Chlorobaculum parvum NCIB 8327: one gene and its partner. The protein of the gene in region 1 binds, or shares a complex with, the protein of each later gene. Links are inferred from orthologs where the notes say so. Each region holds a gene or a part of one and is shown in the gene's direction. Other genes may lie near its edges.

Region 1 (4,086 bases):
GGGAAGTAGATCGAAAAGTAGTGCACGCTCCGGATGTTGGCGTCGCGGTGGTCGGCGTTGATTGCGGAGTGTTTGGCAAATTCTGCCTCTTCACGCGCGAAGAGCTGCACCACCTTCATGCCGGTGATGTGCTCCTGGAAAAAGGAGTTGAGCCGCGCCAGATGCGTCCGCACGTCGGTAAACGCTTGGCGTACGCGGTTCTTGAACGCCATGGTCGAGTAGATCATGACCGGCAGGATGCTGAGCACCACGAGCGTCAGCCGCCAGTCGCTCAGGAACATCATCACCACGATGAGCAGCAGTTGCAGGATGTCGCCGATGATGGTGATCAGGCCGCTGGAGAGCATCTCGTTGAGCGACTCGACGTCGTTGGTCGTGCGGGTGATGATGCGCCCGACCGGGTTGCGGTCGAAGTAGCGGATCGGCAACCGCTGGAGGTGGCGGAAGATGTCGAGCCGGATGGCGTACACAGCTTTCTGGCCGAGCAGCTGGGTGAACCAGGTCGCTGCGTACTGCTTGAAGCCGTCGAGCACGATGACTGCGAGCAGGATCATGCTGATGACGCCGAGGCCGTGCAGATCACCCTTGGTGATGTGGTCGTCGATGGCGATGCGGGTCAGCCACGGGCGCAGTGGCGTCAGAATCGCGCCGCCCGCCGTCAGCAGCACCGATGCGGCCACCAGCCCCTTGAAGGGCTTGATGTAGCCGAGCATCCGCTTGATGATATAGCGATCGACCGACCCTTTCTTGCGTTTGCCAAGAGTTTCGTCCTGCTGCGTGCGGAATCCCGATGCTGTGTTTGCCGTGCCGCGCATATCGTTCAGGCGATGGTCGATTGGTTGATTTCATCGATGAACCTCGCGGCCAGCGCGTCGGCCTCGGCTTTGGTCGCGGCTTCGGTGTAGATGCGCACGATCGGCTCGGTGTTGGAGGGGCGCAGGTGTACCCAGCCTTCCGGGAAGTCGAGTTTGATGCCGTCGAGCCGGTTGATCGATGCCTCCGGATGGCGCGCCGCGATGGCGTCGAACAGCGCGGCGAGTGACTCTTTGGTCATGCCGTCGAGCTTGACCTTCTGCTTTGACATTACGTAATTCGGGAAGGTCTTCCGGAACTCCGAGAGCGTGCCGTCGGTCACTGCTTTCCACTCGGCGAAAGCCTGGATGAAGAGCGCGATGCCCGCAAGTGCGTCGCGGCCGTAGTGCAGCTCCGGCAGGATCACCCCGCCGTTGCCTTCACCGCCGATCACCGCGTTGCAGCCCTTCATCACCTCGGTCACGTTGGCTTCGCCGACCTTCGCGCTGTAGCACTCGACTTCGTGCTTTTCGGCGATGTCCTGCAAAGCGCGGCTGCTCGAAAGATTATTGACCACCGGCCCGTTGTGGTGCTTGAGGTAGAAGTCCGCGCAGGCCACCAGCGTGTATTCCTCGCCGAAGAGCATGCCGTCCTCGCAGATCAGCGCCAGCCGGTCGGCGTCGGGATCGACGATGATACCCAGATCGCAACTCTCTTTCGAGAGGATGTCCATCGTTTCGCGGAGGTTCTCTTCGACCGGTTCGGGGTTGCGCGGAAAGATGCCGGTGCCGAGGCAGGCGAGCGTCTTGACCTCCGCGATGCCGAGCTGGCGGCACAGTTCCGGCACGATAAACGAGCCTGCGCCCTCGACCGCGTCCACCAGCACTCGGAACTTCATGCTCGAAATCAGGTCGCGGTCGATGCAGTCGAGCTTCAGAATCCGGTCGATATGTTTTTTATCCCACGAGCCGTTCGCTATCATGGAGCCGAGACCGTCCCAGCGGGCGGATTCTTTGTTTTTCTCATTCAGAATGACGAGCAGTTCCTCGACGTCGCTGGCGGTCAGGAACTCGCCCTTTTCGTCGAGCATTTTCAGCGCGTTCCACTCGACCGGGTTGTGCGATGCGGTGACGATCAGCCCGCCGTCGGCCTCTTCGCCCGCCGTGGCGAGTTCGACCGTCGGCGTGGTGGTCATGCCGACATCGATCACGTCGCAGCCACAGAGGTTGAGCGTGCTCGAAACGAGCTGGGTGATGATGCCGCCAGTCGGTCGGCTGTCTCTGCCGATGACGATTTTGGGTTTCGCGTCCGATGCCGGGTTCTGCAACGCTTTGCGGCGGCTGACCCAGGTGGCGAAGGCCATCGTGAAGTCGGTGAGAGTTTCCGGAGTGAGGCTTGCGCCGACAACGCCGCGGATGCCGGAGACGCTGATCATCAGGCTCATGGAGGCAGAGGTTGGAATGTTCGAATGCCGTCGTGTTGCGGGAATATAGTAAAATCCACCGAAGCCGGGGTGCAAAGCGGTCAGGATGAACAAGATTTTCTGTCAATGTTTTTTTATTTATTGCGCTGTTGTCGTATATTACAAGCCTTTTTATTGCGCGAAATGCGCAGGAGATTCTAACAGACTTTACAAGACATTAACAGCACAAGGTTATGCCTTTACACAAATCAGCCGAAAAACGACTCAGACAGGCAGCGCGCAGGAATGAAAGGAACCGTGCCCGTAAGAAAGAACTCAAGGGCCTTTTGAAGAACATGCAGAAACTGATCGATGCCAATGCAGCGAAGAGCGAAGTCGAGTCGGCATACCGTGCGGCAGTGCAGAAGCTGGATCGCCTTGGCGTCAAGCGCTACATCCATGCCAACAAGGCATCGCGCAAAAAGGCTCAGCTGACCAAGATGCTCAACAGCTACACGCCGCAGGCCTGACCAATCGTTACGTGCCGCCGCGACCGGTGGCGCATGAAACGCTTCTTTTTCAGTATGCCCGGTTTGTGATGTTCGCCCTGTCTTTGACGACGCTTGCGAACTGCAGGCCGGGTATCGTCCATTTCATCCGACATGTTTGCATTTTTAAGAGGTGAGCTGGTGACGGCCTCCCGTGAGGAGGCGGTTGTCGAGGTATCCGGCATCGGGTATCGCCTGCATATCTCTTCGGGGACGAGCAGCCGCCTGCCGGTTCCGGGCAGCCCGGTGTTTCTCTACACGCACTACCATGTCCGCGAGGATCTTCAGCAGCTTTTTGGTTTTCTCGATGAGGAGGAGCTTCAGCTTTTCCGGCTGCTGCTCTCCATCAGCGGCGTCGGGCCGAAGCTGGCGATCGCCGTGCTGTCGGGCCTGAGCGTGGGGGAGATTCAGGAGGCCATCGTCTCGAATCGTCCGGAAACCTTGTTCGGTATCAGCGGTGTGGGGCGGAAAACCGCCGCGCGCATCATTCTCGAACTTCGCGACAAGATTCTCAAAATCCAGCCCACGTCGTCCGCAAAGGCAGGTGCTCCAAGCGCTGTGCTTTCTGCGACACAGTTGATCGACGACGCCGTGGCTGCGCTTACCACACTCGGTTTCCCGAAAGCTTCCGCGCAGAAAGCGGTCTCCAAAGTTCTCGAGACGACTCCCGGACTTTCGGTCGAGGAGCTCGTCAGGACGTCGCTTGCGGCCATGCACAACAATCTCTGAGGGCATCGTGGACTACCGGCAAGCGCTCGATTTTCTCTTTCCCCTTCATCGATTCGGCATTAAGCCTGGCCTCGAACGTATCGAGGCACTGCTCGATGTGCTCGGCCATCCCGAACGGCGGCTCGGTACGGTGGTGCATCTTGCCGGAACCAATGGCAAGGGCACGGTTGCTTCGTGCATGGCGTCGATTTTCAGGGCGTCGGGCCGCAAGGCCGGGCTGTTCACCTCGCCGCACCTGATCGACTTCACCGAGCGCATTCGCATTGATGGCGTGCCGATTTCGCAAGCGCGTGTAGCCGAATACTGCTCGAAGCTTGAGTCGGCTATCGTCGAGCTGGGCGCGACCTTTTTCGAGGTGACCACCGCGATGGCGTTTGCGTACTTCGCCGACGAGGGGGTCGATGCTTCGGTGATCGAAACCGGTATGGGCGGACGGCTCGACGCGACCAACGCCGTTAAGGCGGATATTGTTATCATTCCGAGTATCGGCTTGGAGCACACCGAGTGGCTTGGCGACAGTCTTGGTGCGATCGCCGCTGAGAAGGCCGCGATCATCAAGCCGGGTTCGCGCGTCTTCACCGCCGTTGCGGACGAGGAGGCGCTTGCGCCGATCCG
Region 2 (3,389 bases), 1.7 Mb from region 1 along the record:
AAAAGGCAGGATGACCAAGACCATCCTGTGTAAAAAGTACAAGCAAAGATGTCTAAAAAAGAGAATGCGGAGCAGGAAGTAGCTATGCCTGCTCGCCTTGAGGTCTACTACAAGGAGACCGTCGTTCCGAAGATGATGGAGCGATTCAAATACGAGAATATCATGATGGTTCCCCGCCTCGAAAAGATCGCGGTGAACATCGGTGTGGGCGAAGCCGCCCAGGAGCCCAAGCTGCTCGAAACCGCCATGCAGGAGCTCGGCCAGATCACCGGCCAGAAGCCGCAGATTCGCAAAGCCAAGAAAGCTATCTCGAACTTCAAGCTTCGTGAAGGCCAGGCAATCGGCTGCCGCGTTACCCTCCGTCGCAAGATGATGTACGAATTCCTCGATCGTTTCGTGACGGTTGCCGTGCCTCGTATCCGCGACTTCCGCGGTCTGAGCGACACGAGCTTCGACGGTCGCGGTAACTATAACGCAGGTATCCGCGAACAGATCATTTTCCCGGAAATCGACATCGACAAGGTGCCGAGAATCAACGGCATGGACATCAGTTTTGTCACGTCGGCAAAAACGGATGAGGAGGCCCACGAGCTTCTCACCCTGCTCGGCATGCCCTTCAAAAAGAAGAACTAAACAAACAAAGCACGAACCAAGATGGCAAGGAAAAGCATCATTGCACGTAACGAAAGAAGGAAAGAGCTTGTCGAGAAGTATGCGGCAAAACGTGAAGAGCTGAAAAAAGCCGGCGATTACGAAGCCCTTCGCAAGCTTCCCCGAGACAGTTCCGCCACGAGAGTGCGCAACCGCTGCGTCCTGACCGGTCGCGGTCGCGGTAACTACGAGAAGTTCGGCCTGTGCAGGAACATGTTCCGCAAGCTGGCACTCGAAGGCAAGCTTCCCGGCGTCAGAAAGGCGAGCTGGTAAGCGCGCCACCGGGATCGATAGATAGATGTCTGATCATTTACGAAAGTAACCAATTGTTAGAGCCATGCCCGTAACGGATTCCATAGCCGATTTCATCACCCGCATCAGAAATGCCGGGAGCGCAAAAAACAAGACGACCGATATTCCTTATACCCGCGTCCGCGAGAATCTCTCGAAACTGCTGGTCGAAAAGGGATACATCCAGAACTACACGGTGATCAAAACCGAAGCCGACAAGTTCCCGTTCATCCGCGTCGAGCTGAAATACACGGCTGACGGACGGCATGCCATCAAGGAGATTTCGAGGGTCAGCTCTCCTGGCCGCAGAGTCTATCAGGGCAAGGATATCAAACGATACCTTGGCGGTCTCGGTCTGTTCATCCTTTCGACCTCGAAGGGTATTCTGACCGACAAGGAGGCACGCGAGCAGAACGTCGGCGGTGAGGTGCTGTTCCGTATTTATTAAAATTTTCTAAGCCAAAGAGCATCAGTTTACCATGTCAAGAATAGGAAAAATGCCGATCCAGCTTGCTGATCAGGCTAAGGTCGAGGTCAAGGACAAGATGATCAACGTAACCGGTCCGAAGGGTTCGCTTTCGCAGGCTCTGGTTGATGAGGTTATCGTTACGGTTGAAGATGGCGCCGTGACCGTGCAGAGAATTGATGACAGCAAACGTTCGCGAGCCATGCACGGCTTGTACCGCATGCTGGTCAACAATATGGTTGAAGGTGTGACCAAAGGGTTTACCCGCAAGCTCGAAATGTCCGGCGTCGGTTATCGCGCTGAACTCAAGGGCGATCTGCTTGCGCTGACCGTCGGATTCTCGCACATGATCTACTTCCAGGCTCCTGCCGAAATCAAAATCGAGGTGCCCGAACCGACCGTCATTCTTGTCAGCGGTATTGACAAGGCTCTGGTTGGCCAGATCGCTGCAAAGATCCGCTCCTTCAGGAAGCCGGAACCGTATCGCGGCAAGGGTATCAAGTACGAAGGTGAGGTTATTCGCCGCAAGGAAGGCAAGGCTGCCGGTAAGTAAGTCGGCCGTGCCGAGGATCGGAAAAAGTCAGGTAACAAACATTTATACGGTTAGAGATAATGAGCCAAATCGATAAAGCTGCCCGCAGGCAGAAAATCAAGGCAAGAAGCAGGGCTACGGTGCATGGCAACGCAACAAGACCAAGGCTGTGCGTGTACAGGAGTCTTTCGCAGATCTATGCGCAATTGATCGACGATGAGAGTGGCAAGACACTCATGGCGGTATCGACCATGTCCAAAGACAATGCAGGTCTTCAGGGATCCAAATCCGAGAGGAGTGCCGCAGTAGGCAAGCAGCTTGCTGAAAAGGCGATTGCCCAGGGTATTTCCAATGTCGTTTTCGACAGGAACGGATTCCGCTACCACGGTCGCATCAAGGCTCTGGCCGACGGCGCACGTGAAGCTGGCCTGATCTTTTAAAACTTTTCAAAGAGAACGTACATGTCGAAAAAATCTGCCAGGAATATCAAGCCCGGTGAGTTGAATCTGAAAGAGAAGCTGGTGCACATCAACAGAACCGCCAAGGTTGTCAAAGGTGGTAAGCGCTTCGGTTTCAACGCTATTGTCGTTGTCGGTGACAAGGAAGGCCATGTCGGATACGGGCTCGGAAAAGCCAATGAAGTTCAGGATGCTATCGCCAAGGGCGTTGAAGATGGCAAAAAGAACGTCATCAAGGTGCCGATTGTCAAGGGAACCATTCCTCACCCGATCGTCGCCAAATACGGATCAGCTAAAGTTTTGATGAAGCCTGCGACGCCCGGTACGGGTCTGATCGCTGGCGGCGCTGTCAGGGCCGTGCTTGAAATGGCCGGTATCCATGACATCCTGACCAAGTCTCTCGGCTCCTCCAACCCGCACAACGTGGTCAAGGCAGCCATCAAGGGTCTCCAGAGCATCTCCGATGCCAACGATGTGGCAGAGCGCCGCTCGAAGACCCTGCAAGAGGTATACGAAAGCTAAAAAGGAGTGGCGAGCATGAGTGAGAAAATGTTACAGGTTACCCAGGTGCGCAGCGTTATCGGTGGCACCAAGAAGCAGAAGGCAACGATCAAGGCTCTCGGCCTCGGACGGCCGAACCACAAGGTTCAGATCAAGGACAACCCCTGCTCCAGAGGGCAGATTCGCGTCGTCCAGCACCTTGTCAAGGTTGAAGAGCTTTAAGAAGAATCACTAAAGATAGTCGGGAATTCAAACAATGGATTTAAGTTCACTCCGCCCTGCTAAAGGTGCAGTCAAGGGAAGAAAAAGGGTCGGTCGCGGACCCGGTTCAGGCAACGGTACTACTGCCGGCAAGGGTAACAAGGGACAGCAGTCGAGGAGCGGTTATACGCGTCCGGTCACTGAAGGCGGACAGATGCCTATGTACAGAAGGCTTCCGAAGTTCGGTTTCACGCCGCCAAACAAGAAGTCTGTCGCATGCGTCAACCTT

The links.
Region 2: rpsT (region 1) and rpsH share a complex: the UniProt entries of both Bacillus subtilis proteins name them as parts of the 30S ribosomal subunit. The link is inferred for Chlorobaculum parvum NCIB 8327 from one-to-one orthologs.

What each region holds. Positions count from the first base shown.
Region 1 is NC_011027.1:1,944,346-1,948,431, reverse strand. The notes cover bases 1,402-4,086. They hold rpsT (30S ribosomal protein S20), read left to right. Parts: upstream 1,402-2,448; coding sequence 2,449-2,724; downstream 2,725-4,086. Other genes in these bases: CPAR_RS08975 (bifunctional folylpolyglutamate synthase/dihydrofolate synthase), read left to right, coding at 3,479-4,086; ruvA (Holliday junction branch migration protein RuvA), read left to right, coding at 2,857-3,471; glmM (phosphoglucosamine mutase), read right to left, coding at 1,402-2,236. In the rest of the region: CPAR_RS08995 (ABC transporter ATP-binding protein), read right to left, coding at 1-815; more of glmM, read right to left, coding at 821-1,401. UniProt on the Bacillus subtilis protein: Binds directly to 16S ribosomal RNA.
Region 2 is NC_011027.1:195,562-198,950, forward strand. What follows is about bases 1-2,689. They hold rpsH (30S ribosomal protein S8), read left to right. Parts: upstream 1-988; coding sequence 989-1,390; downstream 1,391-2,689. Other genes in these bases: rplE (50S ribosomal protein L5), read left to right, coding at 85-633; rpsN (30S ribosomal protein S14), read left to right, coding at 655-924; rplF (50S ribosomal protein L6), read left to right, coding at 1,422-1,961; rplR (50S ribosomal protein L18), read left to right, coding at 2,021-2,380; rpsE (30S ribosomal protein S5), read left to right, coding at 2,402-2,689. In the rest of the region: more of rpsE, read left to right, coding at 2,690-2,920; rpmD (50S ribosomal protein L30), read left to right, coding at 2,936-3,121; rplO (50S ribosomal protein L15), read left to right, coding at 3,156-3,389. UniProt on the Bacillus subtilis protein: One of the primary rRNA binding proteins, it binds directly to 16S rRNA central domain where it helps coordinate assembly of the platform of the 30S subunit.